2 regions of the Stenotrophomonas sp. 78350_Sma genome follow, and region 1 is predicted to be linked to the other one. Evidence: riboswitches for the same ligand, from Rfam matches in the RefSeq annotation. Region 1 holds a riboswitch; the other holds the start of a gene.
The links. Region 1 has a riboswitch for glycine ahead of ACZK4H_RS19380 (trimeric intracellular cation channel family protein). Riboswitches for the same ligand answer to the same signal wherever they lie in the genome.

Region 1 (7,312 bases):
CGTGGCCTGCAGCTGTGGCAGCAACGCGCGCACCTGCTCGACCACGGCGATCACGTTTGCACCGGGCTGGCGCTGGATGTTCACCAGCACTGCCGGCATGGTGCCGCTCCAGGCGGCCAACTGGCGGTTCTCGGCGCCATCGGTGATGGTGGCCACGTCGCCCAGCCGCAGCGGCGCACCGTCGCGCCAGGCCAGTACCAGGGCACGGTACTCATCCACGCTGCGCATCTGGTCGTTGGCATCGAGCATCACCGCGCGGATCGGGCCATCGAAACTGCCTTTGGGCAGGTTGACGTTGGCCGCGGCGATGGCGGTGCGGATGTGGTCCATGCCCAGGCCGTTGGCGGCCAGTGCCGCCGGATTGACCTGGATACGCACGGCAGGGCGCTGGCCACCGGCCAGGCTGACCAGGCCGACACCGGGCAGCTGCGCCAGGCGCTGCGCGATGCGCGTATCCACCAGGTCATGCACCTGCGGCAGCGACAGGCCCTGCGAGGTCACCGCCAGGGTCAGGATCGGCGTATCGGCCGGATTGACCTTGCGGTAGACCGGCGGCACGGGCAGGTCGCCGGGCAGGAAGCTACCGGCGGCGTTGATCGCGGCCTGCACGTCCTGTTCGGCTACGCCCAGCGACACCTTCAGTCCGAACTGCAGGGTGATCACCGACGCACCGCCGGAACTGGTCGACGACAACTGCTTCAGGCCGGGAATCTGCCCGAGCTGGCGCTCCAGTGGCGCAGTGATCGTGCGTGTGGTCAGTTCCGGGCTGGCACCGGGGTACAGCGTGGTGATCTGGATGATCGGGTAGTCGACCTGTGGCAGTGCAGCCACCGGCAGCAGGCGATAGGCCAGCACGCCGGACAGCAGCAGCGCCACCATCAGCAGCGTGGTGGCGACAGGCCTGAGGATGAACGGACGCGAGAGGTTCATGCGCCGGCCTTGGTCGCGGCCTCCCCGGCGATGATCTCCACCGCCGTGCCGTCTTCCAGTCCGTCGATGCCTTCGATCACCACCTGGTCACCTGCGGCCAAGCCCGAACGCACGGCCACGCGGCCGTCATCGGCAGGGCCGAGCACTACCACGCGCCGCTGCGCCGTGTTGTCCTTGCCGACGACATGCACGTAGTTGCCCTGGCTGCCGAACTGTACGGCGGCATCGGGAATCAGCAGGGCGGGCTGCTCGCCCAGCTGCAGGCGTACGTTGACGAACTGGTTGGGGAACAGCGCCAGATCGTGGTTGTCGAAGTGCGCACGCAGCTTCAGCGTGCCGGTGGTGGTATCGATGCGGTTGTCGAGGCTGGACAGCGAGCCGCGCGCCAGCTGCCGGCGTTCTTCGCGGTCCCAGGTTTCCACCGCCAGCGACGGTTGCGCCTGCACGGCATCGAGCAGTGCAGGCAGCTCGGGTTCGGGCACGGTGAACAGCACGCTGATCGGCGCAGTCTGCGCCAGCGTCACCAGGCCTTCGGCATCGCTGGCGCGTACCAGGTTGCCCACGTCCAACCGCCGCAGCCCGACGCGGCCACTGACCGGCGCGGTGATGCGGGTGTACTGCAGCTGCAGGCGTGCTTCATCAACAGACGCCTGGTCGCTGAGCCGGCGGCCCTGCAGCTGGCGCACCTTGCTCTGCTGGTCGCTCAGTTCCTGCCCGGACACGTAGTTCTGCTTCTGCAGTTCGCGGTAGCGCTGCAGCTGCCGTTCGGCGTTTTCCAGCTCGGCCAGGTTCTGCTGCTGGGTGCCCTGGGCCTGCGCCAGCTTCACTTCATACGGGCGTGGGTCGATCTGCGCCAGCAGGTCGCCGGCGTTCACCTGCTGCCCTTCCTGGAAGTGCAGGCGCAGCAGTTCGCCATCCACGCGGCTGCGCACCACCACGCTGTGCAGCGGGGTGACCGTACCGACCGCCTTCAGGCGCAGCACCAGCGGCTCGGCACTGGCGCGCGCCACGCGTACCGGCACCGTCTTGCCCGGTGCATCGTCGCGGCTGCCGGCGTCGTTCCGGGGCCACAGCCACCACGCCAGAACGGCGACGAGGGCAAGGGCCAGCACCGCCCACAACGAGCGGGCACGGCGGAAGCGGGAATTTTCGGCGACAGACATGGGGCATCCTGCGCCCTGCGCGCGCAGGGACATGCGGGCCCGTCGGCGCGTTCACGGGCACCACGGGCAGCGGGGAGGGAGTGTCTGGCGGGGCCGCGGGCGCGGCGTGGCTGGATGCCGTCGCGCGTGCGACGGGGTGTCAATGGTAGCGGTTTACGCGAACCGTCGCCGCGTGACCTTGGTCATGCAACGCAATCGGTGGTGCCGGCCGCTGGCCGGCAACCTGCTGGAATCTGCGGGCGTATGCAGTGTTGCCGGCCAGCGGCCGGCACGACCGTCAAACCATCAATGCACTTCGTCGTGATAGACGAACTTCGGCATTTCCCAGCGGTAGTGGATCGCCAGCAGGCGCAGGGCGAAGCCGCCGCCGAGGCAGCACAGGATCGCGGTGGCGTCGGCCACGCCCCAGTGCAGCAGCAACAGGTACGCCGCGCCGGTCAGCAGCGCGATGATCGCGTACAGCTCCTTCTGGAAGATCAGCGGTACTTCGTTGCAGAGGATGTCGCGGAGCACGCCACCGAACGCACCGGTCAGCATGCCGGCAATCAGTACGATGGGCGTGGCATGGCCGGCCTCGCGTGCGATCGAGCAGCCGATCAGGGTGAAGGCGATCAGGCCCAGCCCGTCCAGCACCAGGAAGGTGCGGCGGAAGTGGTGCATCCAGCGCGCCACCCAGGTAGCGATCAGCGCCGCGCACACGGTGAAGCCCAGGTACTCGGGATGCTTCACCCAGCCCAGCGGGTAGTGGCCGAGCAGGATGTCGCGCAGCGAACCACCACCAAGGGCGGTGACGCAGGCGATCATGACCACGCCGAAAAGGTCCATGCGGCGGCGGCCGGCGGACAGCGCGCCGGTCATGGCTTCAGCGGAAATGGCGATCAGGTAGATGATGGACAGCAGCATGGGGCAGGCTCCGGGCGCGGTGGGGCCGGCCATGCGCGACTACCGCCACTGCCTGCGCAATGACGGGATGACGATGACCGGTGCCGCTCCCGCTGTCCTTTTGCCTGAGAGTTCAGCGGCGTGGGCCGCGTGCCCCTTCGGCGGATCGTCCCGGGCATGCCCGGTGACCTCTCTCCAGCTCGGCGAGTCGAATGCATGGTTGGTGGGATTCCAGCCCACCGGCCTGAGCGATCATGGGAGCCTGCGCCTTCGGCGGGCGCCAGCGCGGCGCCTCTCTCCTGCATTCGGCCGCCAGTATATCCGCTGCAGTGCAGCACGGCATAATCCCGGCATGGCCCCGTCCCCCCGCCCGTGGTTCCTGTACCTGCTCGAATGCCGCGATGGCAGCTATTACGCAGGTATCAGCACCGACGTGGACGCACGCTTCGCCGCCCACCAGGCGGGCAAGGGCGCGCGCTACACACGGTCGCGGCCGCCACTGCGCGTGCTGGCCGTGCGCGAATACCCGGACCGTTCCGCCGCCTCGCGCGCCGAATGGCAACTCAAGCAGCAGCCGCGCGAACGCAAGCTGGCGTGGCTGCAGGCCCTGGACGCTGGACTTCTGTAGCCGAGCCCGCGCTCGGCTGCTGTTCCGTCTGCCCGTTGCAGGACCCGGGCATGGGCTCGGCTCTACGGTAGGTCCACGCCATGCCTGAATGCGGCTTGCACGTGCCATGATCGCCACACCCATCGACACATGGATCCGTCCGATGAAGAACCGCGGGATACTGCTGTTGACTGCCTGCGTGGCCCTTCTGGCCTGCACCCAGGCACCGTCGCCACCGCCACTGCAGCATGGGCAGATCGGCACCGCCGCTGAGCTGGCCGCGTACGGCCCGAGCACACCCGAACCGATCCACCTGCGTCGTGACCGGGTCCCTCCCGATCTGGTCGATCTGATCCCGTTCGCGGAAAAGTGGGGGATCGGCGATGACATGCTTCGCAACGAAATGCAGGAGCGTGCCACTGACGCGGAAAAGCAGGCATTGGCGGATGCGCTGGCGGGGCGCCATGCGCGCATCACCGTCTGGTTGGACAGCTTCCCGCAGGGGCAGCCCATGTCTGAAGAAGCCGCTGCGTTCATGTACATGCAGCTGGGCACCGACGAAATGCGCCTGATGCCGTAGATCCACGCCATGCCTGGATGCGGCTTGCACGTGCCATGATCGCCCAGCCCTCAGCGCCGGAGACCCGGATGTCCACGATCGCCCTGCTGTTCGCCCTTTCCGCAGCCACAAGCCCCGCCGCCGACCCGGCCACCATCGCGGCCATCGAAGCCACCTGCCATGACTACGTCGACGGCCAGCTGGAGGCGGACCCACAGCGCGTCGCCCGGTCCCTGCACCCGGACCTGGCCAAGCGCGCGGTCCTCGGTGATACACCCGATGAGCGCCTTGGACTGCGCCGGATGTCCAAGGAAGAACTGGTCTCACTGACGAAGCAGGGCGCGCTGAAGACCCCGAAGGAGCAATGGGACCGCCGCTGCACCGTACTGGATGTGACCGGCAACGCTGCCTCGGTGCGGCTGGAAACACCGTGGTTCGTCGACTACTTCCACATGGGGCGCTTCGAGCAGCGCTGGGTCATCGTCAACGCGTTGTGGTACCCGAAGCCGAAGGCGCAGTGACCGATGCGTGCGGCGGGCCGGGCGTGGATCGCGCTGTTTCTGCTGTTGACCTTCCTGGCCCTGCTGCCGGGCCTGCTGTATCCGCTGGGATTGGTCGCGACCGGGGGCCGGCCGCAACCCGTCGATTCCGCGCGGAGCGGCGGCGCGTGTGGTGCTGCGACCTATGCCCACCACGTACCGATGGATCCATGGCGATTCACGGCGCGCCACGTGGGGGTGAATACGAAGGTGAACGTGCCGGATGTCGAGCTCGAAGCCTCCTGGATCGCACGCGTCCACCTCGGCCACCATCCACGCCACAGCATGCTGCGCTGGCACCTGAGCTCGGCAGCACTGACCATCTGGATCACCCGGCACTGGTCGTCACGGCAGATCGCCGGCACGGCGCGAGCCGAAGGGTACTGCCCGCCCCGACCGTTGCATGGGCGCGGATCAGACTGACCGGGCCTGCTGGGACAGGGTGCTCTGGTGATCCAGCTCCTCCTGCCGGGAGCGCGCATCGGTCTGTCGGTGTGCGTCATTCATCGTCTGCAACTGCGCCAATGACGTGTCCACGGGGGTGGCAAATGCCTGCGCGGCCGGCATCTGTGCCCTGAGATGGGCCGGGTCGGACGGATCGCCCTGCACGACGAAGAGCGTTTCCGCCCTGCCATCCTGCGAAGGCGAGGCGCCCAGCACGACATGGTCGATGCGTGTCAGCCCGGCCTCGCGGGCCAGGCAGGTCGAGCTGGCTGCAAGGCGTTGCGCGTTTTCGCCGAAAGGCTGGGCCCGGCTGTCTTCCAGGCGCCGCACCGCCTCCTCGGCCTGTTGCAGCAGCGGGTCGGAAAGCGCGGCACGCCGTCGCTCCTGTTGTGCGGGTTCGACGTGCAGCAGCTGTTCGGGCATCCCGTTGCGCGGGGCGCGGTTGAGGTCGATGGAGCCGTCGGCATTCTGCTGGCGATGCAGTTCCGCACGCGGCACGGTGGACCACTGGCCATCGATGAAAGCGTGGCCGCGACCGTCCCGGTTCCAGATCACCAGATCATCGCCGGAGGCGTACAGGCCGGCGGTGGCCGGCGAGTTGCCGGCCGCCTGCGGGCGGCCCCAGGCATGTGAGCGCCCGTGCTGCAGGGCATCGAGGTAGGCCGGTGCCTCGGTGTTCTGCAGGAACAGGGTCTTGACCACTTCGTAGCGATGCAGGGCCTCGGGGTGTGCGCGATCGGCAGCCAGCGCCACCGGGCTGGCCAGCGGGTCGGCGGAGACACCGGCGAACACATCGCGCATCGGATTGCCTGGCCCTGCGGCTCGCAACCGGTTGAAGACCTCGGTGCCCTTCAGGGCGTGCTCCACGCCGCTTTCCAGGTAGTCCGGCTGTTCCCTGCCGCGTACGACGCGGTTGGGAAGCATGCCGTCGATCCGTGTCTTGACGTCATCCACGCTGGCCAGATCGCCGCTGGCAATCGACCGCAGAACGCCAGGATAGCGGCTCAACCCTGCCTGGTTCTCCAGCTTCATCAGCATGGTGGCAAGCTTGGCCTGGTCATCCAGCGACGCATGCTGGTACAGGTCCGTGCCGCGCAGCTGCTGCATCGCGCCGCCAGGATCCCGGCGGCCATCGCCGTGGCGGAGCAGTCGGTCGACCTGGCTGACATCGTGTGCATGCACGAACGCAACGCCGTCGCTGGATGCAAGGAAGGTGTTCAGATGTCCGCGGACGGTCCCATCCAATGCGCGCCCATTCTGTGCCCTGATGCCGTCGCCATCGCGCTGCAGGTCGGAAACCGTCTGCTGCCGCTGGCGTGCATCAAGCTCCAGCGAGGGCTGCTGCTGGCGCGCCCAGCGCTGATAGGCGTCCACCAGCTGGGTCGCCACCTCCGGGTGCTGGCCCAGATCGGTCTGCAGCGTGCCGATGGAAAAACCACTGTTGCCCACCGGCGTCATGACATTGCCGCTGATGTTGCCGGCAAAGGACAGCTGGTAGGCCACGTTGCGGCCGGCGTTGCTGCCCTCGGAGGCCACGCCGATGGCGAAGTAGGCCAGTGTGCGCAGCTGCGCATCGCTGAGCTGCGGACGATCCTGCGGTGCGGTGCTCATGGGCTGTTCTCCTTGCCGTTGGCGGTGCGTCCACACATCTTCAGCGCTTCGCGCACGGATGCGATGAGGCCGACGTACTCGTCCGCTGCAGCCGGTGACATCCCGTCTGCAAGTTCGTCATCGCTGCGCGCGGCGTCTTCGGCATAGGGCGACAGTGCGGCCTGGCAGGCCGCGTTGTTTCCCGCGTCATGCTGGGCCGAAGCGATCGCCAGCCTGATGTCGGCGATCGTGCTCAATGGAAGCGTATCCGCGCAGGATGCCTGGAGCGCTTCCAGCGTGCTGGCGGTGCCGGCGGCGGAATACGGCGCGGTCTTTGCAGCCGCCTGGCGCAACGCGGCGGCAACGTTGTCCGTCATGCAACGGTCGCTCACCGCAAGGTAGTGGCCCTTGAACCCACCGTTGCTGCCGCAGTAGGCGGCGCAGGCATCGGCCGTGCGCGTACCGACCTCGATGCCCTGGGCGGTAGGTTGCATCGTGAGCAGGCATTGCGCTGCGCCGGGTGCGGGATCCACCGCGACGGACTGCAGATCGTCGCCGAGCGTGCCCGCCAGGCTGCATCCGGCGCCGGAGGATTCAG
Region 2 (7,312 bases), 750 kb from region 1:
AACACCGCAGCCACGGCGACGATGTCGGCGCGGGTGGTGGTCTCGTCCAGACTGATGCCGACCGAGTCGCTGTCGATCGCGCGCAGGTTGTAACCGGCGGCGCGTGCCTTGGCATGGATTTCATCGGCATGCACGCCGGTGACGTGCAGGGTGTCGAAGAAGTCGCCACCGACCTGCACGCCGGCATTGCGCAGCGCTGCGGCCAGGATCGAGGCCAGTCGATGGGTGCGGCGGGCAATGCGGGTCAGGCCTTCCGGGCCGTGGTAAACGGCGTACATCGAGGCCATCACCGCCAGCAGCACCTGCGCGGTACAGATGTTGGAGGTGGCCTTCTCGCGGCGGATGTGCTGTTCGCGGGTCTGCAGGGTCAGGCGGTAGGCCGGGTTGCCCTGGGCATCGATCGAAACGCCGATCAGGCGGCCTGGCATCGAGCGCTTGTAGGCGTCACGGCAGGCCATGAAGGCGGCGTGCGGGCCACCGAAGCCGAACGGCACGCCGAAACGCTGGCTGTTGCCGACCACGATGTCCGCGCCCCATTCGCCCGGGGCAGCCAGCAGGGTCAGGGCCAGCAGGTCGGTGGCCACGGCCACCAGGCCGCCGCGTGCGTGCACGGCATCGACCAGCGCCTTGTAGTCGCCGACCTGGCCGAAGGTGTCCGGATACTGCAGCAGCAGGCCGAAGGCTTCTGCTTCCAGCGCTTCGGCCGGGGTGCCGACGCGCAGCACGATGCCCATGGGCTCGGCGCGGGTACGCAGCAGTTCCAGGGTCTGCGGGTGCACGGCGTCGTGCACGAAGAAGGTGTCCGACTTCGACTTGGCCGAACGCTTGGCCAGGGTCATCGCTTCGGCGGCGGCGGTGGCTTCGTCCAGCAGCGAGGCGTTGGCGATTTCCATGCCGGTCAGGTCGGCGCACAGGGTCTGGAAGTTGATCAGCGCTTCCATGCGGCCCTGCGAGATTTCCGCCTGGTACGGGGTGTAGGCGGTGTACCACGCCGGGTTTTCCAGGATGTTGCGCAGGATCACGTTCGGCGTGTGGGTACCGTAGTAACCCTGGCCGATGAAGCTGCGCAGCACGGTGTTCTTGTCGGCGATCGCACGGATCTTCGCCAGTGCCTGCACTTCGGTCATCGACTCCGGCAGTGCCAGCGGTGCCGGCGACTTGATCTTGGCCGGCACGATGGCGTCGGTCATCGCATCCAGCGACGCGTGGCCGACGACGTCGAGCATCTGCGCGATCTCGGCGTCGTTGGGGCCGATGTGGCGCTCGACGAACGCGTTGTGGTGCTCGAGCTCACGCAGGGAAGGGGTGTTCTGGGACATGGCGAAGGATCCGTCAGGAAAGGGCACACGCACGGGCACAAGCCGCCGGTCGGCGGTCTGCGGGGCGCCCCTCTGTCCTTTTGCCTGAGAGTTTAAAAGCGCGGCGGACCGCAGCTTCGTGCCCCTTCGGCGCCGGATCGAACCGGTCTCTCCAGAGTTGTGTTACGGGTGGTATCGGGCCTGAGCGATTACGGGCGTTGCGCCTTCGGCAGCGGTGTTCCGCTTCTCCCACCGTGTTGCCCGCCGATTATAGCCCGTTGCGGGCGCGGCGGCCGCCTTCGGTCCTGGAGGCCGCGCCTGAATGGCCGATGGCCCGTCCGTGCGTTTTGTGCACTGCTGCATGGCATCAGGCGCAATCCCCACCTATGATGGGCGGATACCCGAATTCATCTGGCGCCGTCCCTGCTGCAGGGGACCGGCGCCCGCCGTGCGTGCCGCGCATGGCCCTGCCGGACGCCTTTCCCATGACCGCCGCTGTTGCTCCCTCCACCCGCCGCATGGCCCTGCTGCTCGCCGGCCTGGCCATGTTCGGTCCGTTCTCGATCGACACCATCTTCCCGGCGTTCCCGCAGCTGGCCCAGCGCCTGGCGGTGGACGAAGTGGCGGTGCAGCAGACCATCAGTGTGTACCTGCTGTTCTACGGTCTGATGAGCCTGGCGCACGGCCCGCTGTCCGATGCCTGGGGCCGCAAGCGGGTGATCCTGGGCGGCCTGGTGGTGTTCGTCGGCGCCTCGGTCGGCTGTGCGCTGTCCACCGACCTGACCACGCTGCTGGCGTTCCGCGCGCTGCAGGGCCTGTCTGCGGGTGTCGGCATGATTGTCGGCCGCGCGGTGATCCGCGACCTGTACCACGGCCACGATGCGCAGCGGCTGATGAGCCAGGTGTCGATGCTGTTCGGCATCGCTCCGGCGATCGCACCGATCATCGGCGGCTGGATCCTGCTCAGTGGCGCCGGCTGGCCGCTGATCTTCTGGTTCCTGGTGGTGTTCGGGCTGGTGCTGCTGGCGGCCACCGCGCGCTTCCTGCCGGAAACCCATCCGGTCGAGGCACGGGTACCGCTGTCGCCGCGCGTGCTGCTGCGTGACTATGTGCGCATCGGCTTCAACCCGCGCTTCCTGCGCCTGGCGCTGGCTGGCAGCATCGGTTTCGGCGGCATCTTCCTGTACATCTCCTCGGCACCGGTGTTCGTGATGCAGCACCTGCATCTGGGCGAGGGCGGCTTCGCCTGGCTGTTCATTCCCACCATCGGCGGCATGACCACCGGCTCGTTCCTGTCCGGGCGCATGGCCGGGCACACCACGCCCACACGCCAGGTCGCCATCGGTTTCAGCCTGTGCGCGCTGTCGGCGCTGCTGAATGTCGGCTACGTGGCGCTGTCGCCGCAGTTCGTGCTGCCGTGGGCGGTGCTGCCGATCTTCCTGGGCGGCATGGGCATGTCGCTGATCTTCCCGATCCTGGCCCTGGCGGTGCTGGACATGTACCCGCACCAGCGTGGCCTGGCATCGTCCCTGCAGGCCTTCGTGCAGCTGATGATCAGCACGGTGGTGGCTGGCGTGGTGTCGCCGCTGCTCAGTGCCAGCCCGCTGCACCTGGCACTGGGCCAGGCTGCATTCTTCGGCGCCGGATTCGTGTTCTGGTACTGGGAGCACCAGCGCGAGCGCGCGGCGCAGGCAGTCTGCACGGGCCATTGAGCAGTGCGCAGGGGTAGGGCGGGCCGCGCTGTCTCCAACGCTTGCGGCCAGGAACGACCGGACTAGGCTGGGGACTCCAGCCAGCCGGTGCGTGGATGCACGACAGCCAGCCGATCCGATGTCGTTGCATGAGGTTCCCCCATGGCTGCGCAGCAGACCTATCGCCTGTTCGAGGTGGCGCTGAAGGAGCGCCGCGTTCTTTCCCCTTCCCTTGACCGCATGGTGTTCACCGGTGCCGACGTGGCACGGATGAAGACCGAAGGCCCGGACCAGCGCATCAAGGTGTTCTTCCCCTTGCCCGGCCAGGACGTGCCGCAGGTCCCCAGCGGTGAAGACTGGTATCCACGCTATCGCGCGCTGCCGGACGACCAGCGCCCGCCGATGCGCACCTACACCATCCGCCAGCTGCGTGCCGAGCAGGGCGAGGTCGACGTTGATTTCGTGCTGCATGGCGAAACCGGGCCGGCCTCGCGCTGGGCCATCCGCGCGCGGCCGGGCGACCGCGTAGTGCTGCTGGCCCCCGATGCGGACTGTGCCGACAGCAGCGAAGGCTGGGAATGGAAGCCGCCGGCGGGTGTCGGCCAGGTGCTGCTGGTGGCGGATGAAACCGCGCTACCGGCGGTAGCCGGCATTCTCGAGGAACTGGCCGCGCTGGCCGATCCGCCACGCACGCTGGCGCTGCTGGAGGTCGCCCAGGCCGGGGATGCGGTGCCGTTGAAGGCCCCGGACACGGCCGAGCTGGTCTGGCTGCCACGCGGGCAGGCGGCCTACGGACAGCCTCTGTTGCAGGCGGTGCAGGCGCGCCTGGCAGCGGCCTCGAGCGTGGCCGCAGGCGACGAGCTGGAAGAGATCGACATTGACGCGCAGATCCTGTGGGAGCAGGCCGATGCCAGCGTGGCCGGGCCGCTGTATGCCTGGGTGGCAGGCGAGGCGGGGTCGGTGATGGCGGTCCGTCGCCATCTGGTCCGCGACTGCGGGCTGGACCGCCGCGCGATCACCTTCATGGGCTACTGGCGGCACGGCAAAGTGCTGGACTGAGGGGTGTGAAGCGGTGCTGCGGGCGGGGTGCGCTATCCTTGCGCCCCCCTTTCGCAGCGGTACCGCACCATGTCCACCAGCTCCAAGACCCGCCGCGACCAGCGCCGTCGCCAGGAAAAGCAGGCCGCCAACAAGGCCGCTGCCCAGGCCTCGCCGGTGGAGCCGCATGCGGAACTGCGCGATGCGCAGCGCACCCTGCTGGCCGGTGTCGTGCGCCGCGACGGCGAATGGGTGCTGGGCATGGATGGCCGCATTGCCGGCCACAGCGAAAGCGCCGCACAGGTGCTGGCGCTGATCATGCAGGCCGGTGAGCTGCACGAACGCAATGGCACGCCGGTGCGCCTGATGTACTCCGACGCGCTGCGCGATGCCGCACAGGCCGAAGCCAGGGAGAAGGGCCAGACCTTCGAGGAATTCAAGGCCGAGTTGGCCGCTGCGATGGCGGCCAAGAAGAACAGCTGATCGCTGTTGCGGTAGAGCCGGCCGCTGGCCGGCTGCCAGACGCATTTCCACCGTGCAGTTGCCGGCCAGCGGCCGGCACTACCGGAAAGGGGCGGATCCTCGCGGACCCGCCCCTTCTTTCATTTTGCCGCCGGGGCCGCGTTGGCCTGCCAGCCGCACATCTGGCCTTCGTTCTGCTGCTTCAGCCACTCGTTGACCGGCGTGAAGTACTCGATCATCGGGCCGGCATCGAGCTTGTCGGTACCGGTCAGCTCCTTCAACGTGGCCTGCCACGGCTGGCTGGCACCCTTGCTCAGCATCGCCCAGTACTTCTGGCCGGCTTCCTTGTTGCCGTAGAAGGTGCACTCATGCAGCGGGCCCTTGTAGCCCGACGCGTCGCACAGGCCCTTGTAGAACTGGAACTGCAGGATGCGCGCCAGGAAGTAGCGGGTGTAGGGGGTGTTGCCCGGCACGTGGTACTTCGCGCCCGGGTCGAAGAACTCTTCACCACGGGTGCTGGCCGGGGCCACGCCCTGGTACTTGGCCTTCAGGTCCCACCACGCCTTGTTGTAGTTGTCGGCGGTGATCGAACCGTCGAATACGCCCCAGCGCCAACGGTCGATCATCAGGCCGAACGGCAGGAACGACACACCGGACAGCGCCATGCGCATCTGGTTGTTGATGACCGCCTCGCGGCTCTCGGTCGGCGCGTCGACCAGGCCGATCGAGCTGAGGTACTTGGGTGTCATCGCCAGCACGATGGTGTCGCCGATCGCTTCATGGAAGCCATCGTTGGCACCGCCCTGGAACAGCGGCGGCAGCGGGTTGTAGGCCAGGTCGTAATAGATGTGGCCCAGCTCGTGGTAGATGGTGGTGAAGTTTTCTTCGTTCGGCTTGATGCACATCTTGGTGCGCACGTCGCCTTCCATGTTCATGTCCCAGGCGCTGGCGTGGCAGACCACGTCGCGGTCATCGGGCTTGATGAACTGGGTTTTTTCCCAGTACGACTGCGGCAGCGACGGCATGCCCAGCGACACGTAGAAGTCCTGCGCGCGCTCGGTCATCTGCTTGGCGGTACGCAGTTCGGCCTCGCGCTGCGCCTTGTACTGGGCAGCCACGTTGGCGTCCTTGCCGGCCTTGGCCAGCGCCGCGCTCAGGTTGGTCTGGTACTGCTTTTCCAGTGCCGCGGTGATGTCCAGGCTGCCAGCGCCCGGGTAGGGTTCCAGCTGGTCCCACAGGTTCGACCAGTCCTGCTGCCACATGTTGCCGAGCAGGTGCGCGGCGATCAGGCCATTGCCCACTTCTGCCTTGTCCTTGCCATAGGTCTTGTCCAGCTTGCCGCGTGCGTAGCAGTGCAGCTGCTCGTACATCGGCTTGACCTGTTCCCACAGGCGATCGGTTTCAGGGCCGATCTGCTCCGGCGGCATGTCGTAGCCGCTGCGCCACATCTGGCCGGCATCGGTGAAGCCCATGCCCTTGGCGCCTTCGTTCACCAGGCCGACGAACTTCTGGTAGTCGCCGCGCATGCTCTTGGTGGTGCTGTGCCAGCCCTGCCAGGCGTCGAGCTGCTTGTCGTAATCGCGGCTGCGTGCCAGCACCTGCTCCAGCTCGCCCAGCTGGCGGCAGGAGTTGGGATCGTTGGCATCGGTGCAGTACTTGCCGGCACCGTAGCTGCCTTCCATGCGGGTGGCGATCTGGGTCAGCTCGGCCAGCTTGGCCGGGTCGCGTGGCGCCGGCATCGAAGACATCAGTTTCAGCAGGTGGATCGCGCGCTTGCTGTCTTCGCTCATCGGCTTGCCGTCGAACTTGGCGGCCTGTTCGATCCAGCTGTTGAGCTGGGTCAGCGAGCGCTCGTTGGCCTTGGCCGCGATGCGTTCCGAATCACTGTTGATGTAGGTGGAGGACAGCCACTGCGCCGAGGTCATCTCCGGGTAGGCGGCCTTGAATTCGGCATTGATGCGGGCCACGAACTGGTCGGCGGTTTCGCCGGCCGGGGCGCTGCTGCTGGCGGTATCGGTGCCTGGGGTGGGTTCCTTCTTGCAGGCGGCCAGGGCCAGCGTGGCGGCGGCGATAGCCGAGGCCAGCAGGAGATGACGGTGTTTCACGGGCGGTCCTTGGGTGGTGAACGACGGCCGAAGGCTAGTGGGCAGCCGCTGCCACCGCAAGTGGCGGAAGTCGGCCGGGCGGCGCCCGGCACCCGCAGAGGCTTTCGAGCAACGGCAACGTCAACTTCAAAAGCGGGGATTCCGTGGTTTGGCGGGGCGGTGTGGGCTTGCAGGACACGCCGCAACCCGTCCACGGGGGCTCGATGGCGCCATCCATGGCGCCAACGGTCCTGCAAGCCCACACCGCCCCACCTCTCACAGATCGTGGCGGCTGTTGGTAGGTGTCGACCTTGGTCGACACATCTGTCAGATATCGAATGAGTCATCCACGCATGGCGTGGATCTACTGTGTCGACCAAGGTCGACACCCACCAGGGCAATACGTCGTTCCGACAGATCGCGGAAATCTGTCGAAGGCGGGGTGGGTCCGGTTGCGGGGGCGTGAGCCGCATGGATGCGGCGACCGAGCTTACATGGACGTACTTGCAGCGTCCCCCTCAACCGGACCCACCCCGCCAACCCACGGAATGCCAGCTTTTGCTGTTGCTGTCGAGGCTGCCGGCCAGCGGCCGGCACTACCGCGGGTGCAGGGCTGCAAGCCCTGCCGAACAACCCTCAACCTTCGCAGTTGGCGAACACGTCGCGGTCGCGCTCGTACAGCGAGGTTTTCACCTGCATCAGGCCCAACACCGACGGGAACAGGTTGTCGTGGTCGGTA

Region 2: it holds a riboswitch for glycine, as region 1 does, so the genes downstream of both, gcvP (aminomethyl-transferring glycine dehydrogenase) here and ACZK4H_RS19380 (trimeric intracellular cation channel family protein) in region 1, are expected to answer to the same signal.

Annotation. Positions count from the first base shown of each region.
Region 1 covers NZ_CM151182.1:4,204,591-4,211,902, reverse strand. The annotation lists gene ACZK4H_RS19390 (multidrug efflux RND transporter permease subunit) at 1-930, opposite strand, end outside; gene ACZK4H_RS19385 (MdtA/MuxA family multidrug efflux RND transporter periplasmic adaptor subunit) at 927-2,093, opposite strand; gene ACZK4H_RS19380 (trimeric intracellular cation channel family protein) at 2,379-2,996, opposite strand; glycine riboswitch at 3,081-3,184, opposite strand; glycine riboswitch at 3,198-3,287, opposite strand; gene ACZK4H_RS19375 (GIY-YIG nuclease family protein) at 3,328-3,603, shown strand; gene ACZK4H_RS19370 (hypothetical protein) at 3,746-4,162, shown strand; gene ACZK4H_RS19365 (nuclear transport factor 2 family protein) at 4,231-4,662, shown strand; gene ACZK4H_RS19360 (hypothetical protein) at 4,666-5,103, shown strand; gene ACZK4H_RS19355 (XVIPCD domain-containing protein) at 5,095-6,735, opposite strand; gene ACZK4H_RS19350 (hypothetical protein) at 6,732-7,312, opposite strand, start outside.
Region 2 covers NZ_CM151182.1:3,457,488-3,464,799, reverse strand. The annotation lists gene gcvP (aminomethyl-transferring glycine dehydrogenase) at 1-1,319, opposite strand, end outside; glycine riboswitch at 1,382-1,484, opposite strand; gene ACZK4H_RS16140 (multidrug effflux MFS transporter) at 1,784-3,010, shown strand; gene ACZK4H_RS16135 (siderophore-interacting protein) at 3,152-4,048, shown strand; gene ACZK4H_RS16130 (hypothetical protein) at 4,118-4,510, shown strand; gene ACZK4H_RS16125 (M2 family metallopeptidase) at 4,630-6,594, opposite strand; gene ACZK4H_RS16120 (phosphoethanolamine transferase) at 7,210-7,312, opposite strand, start outside.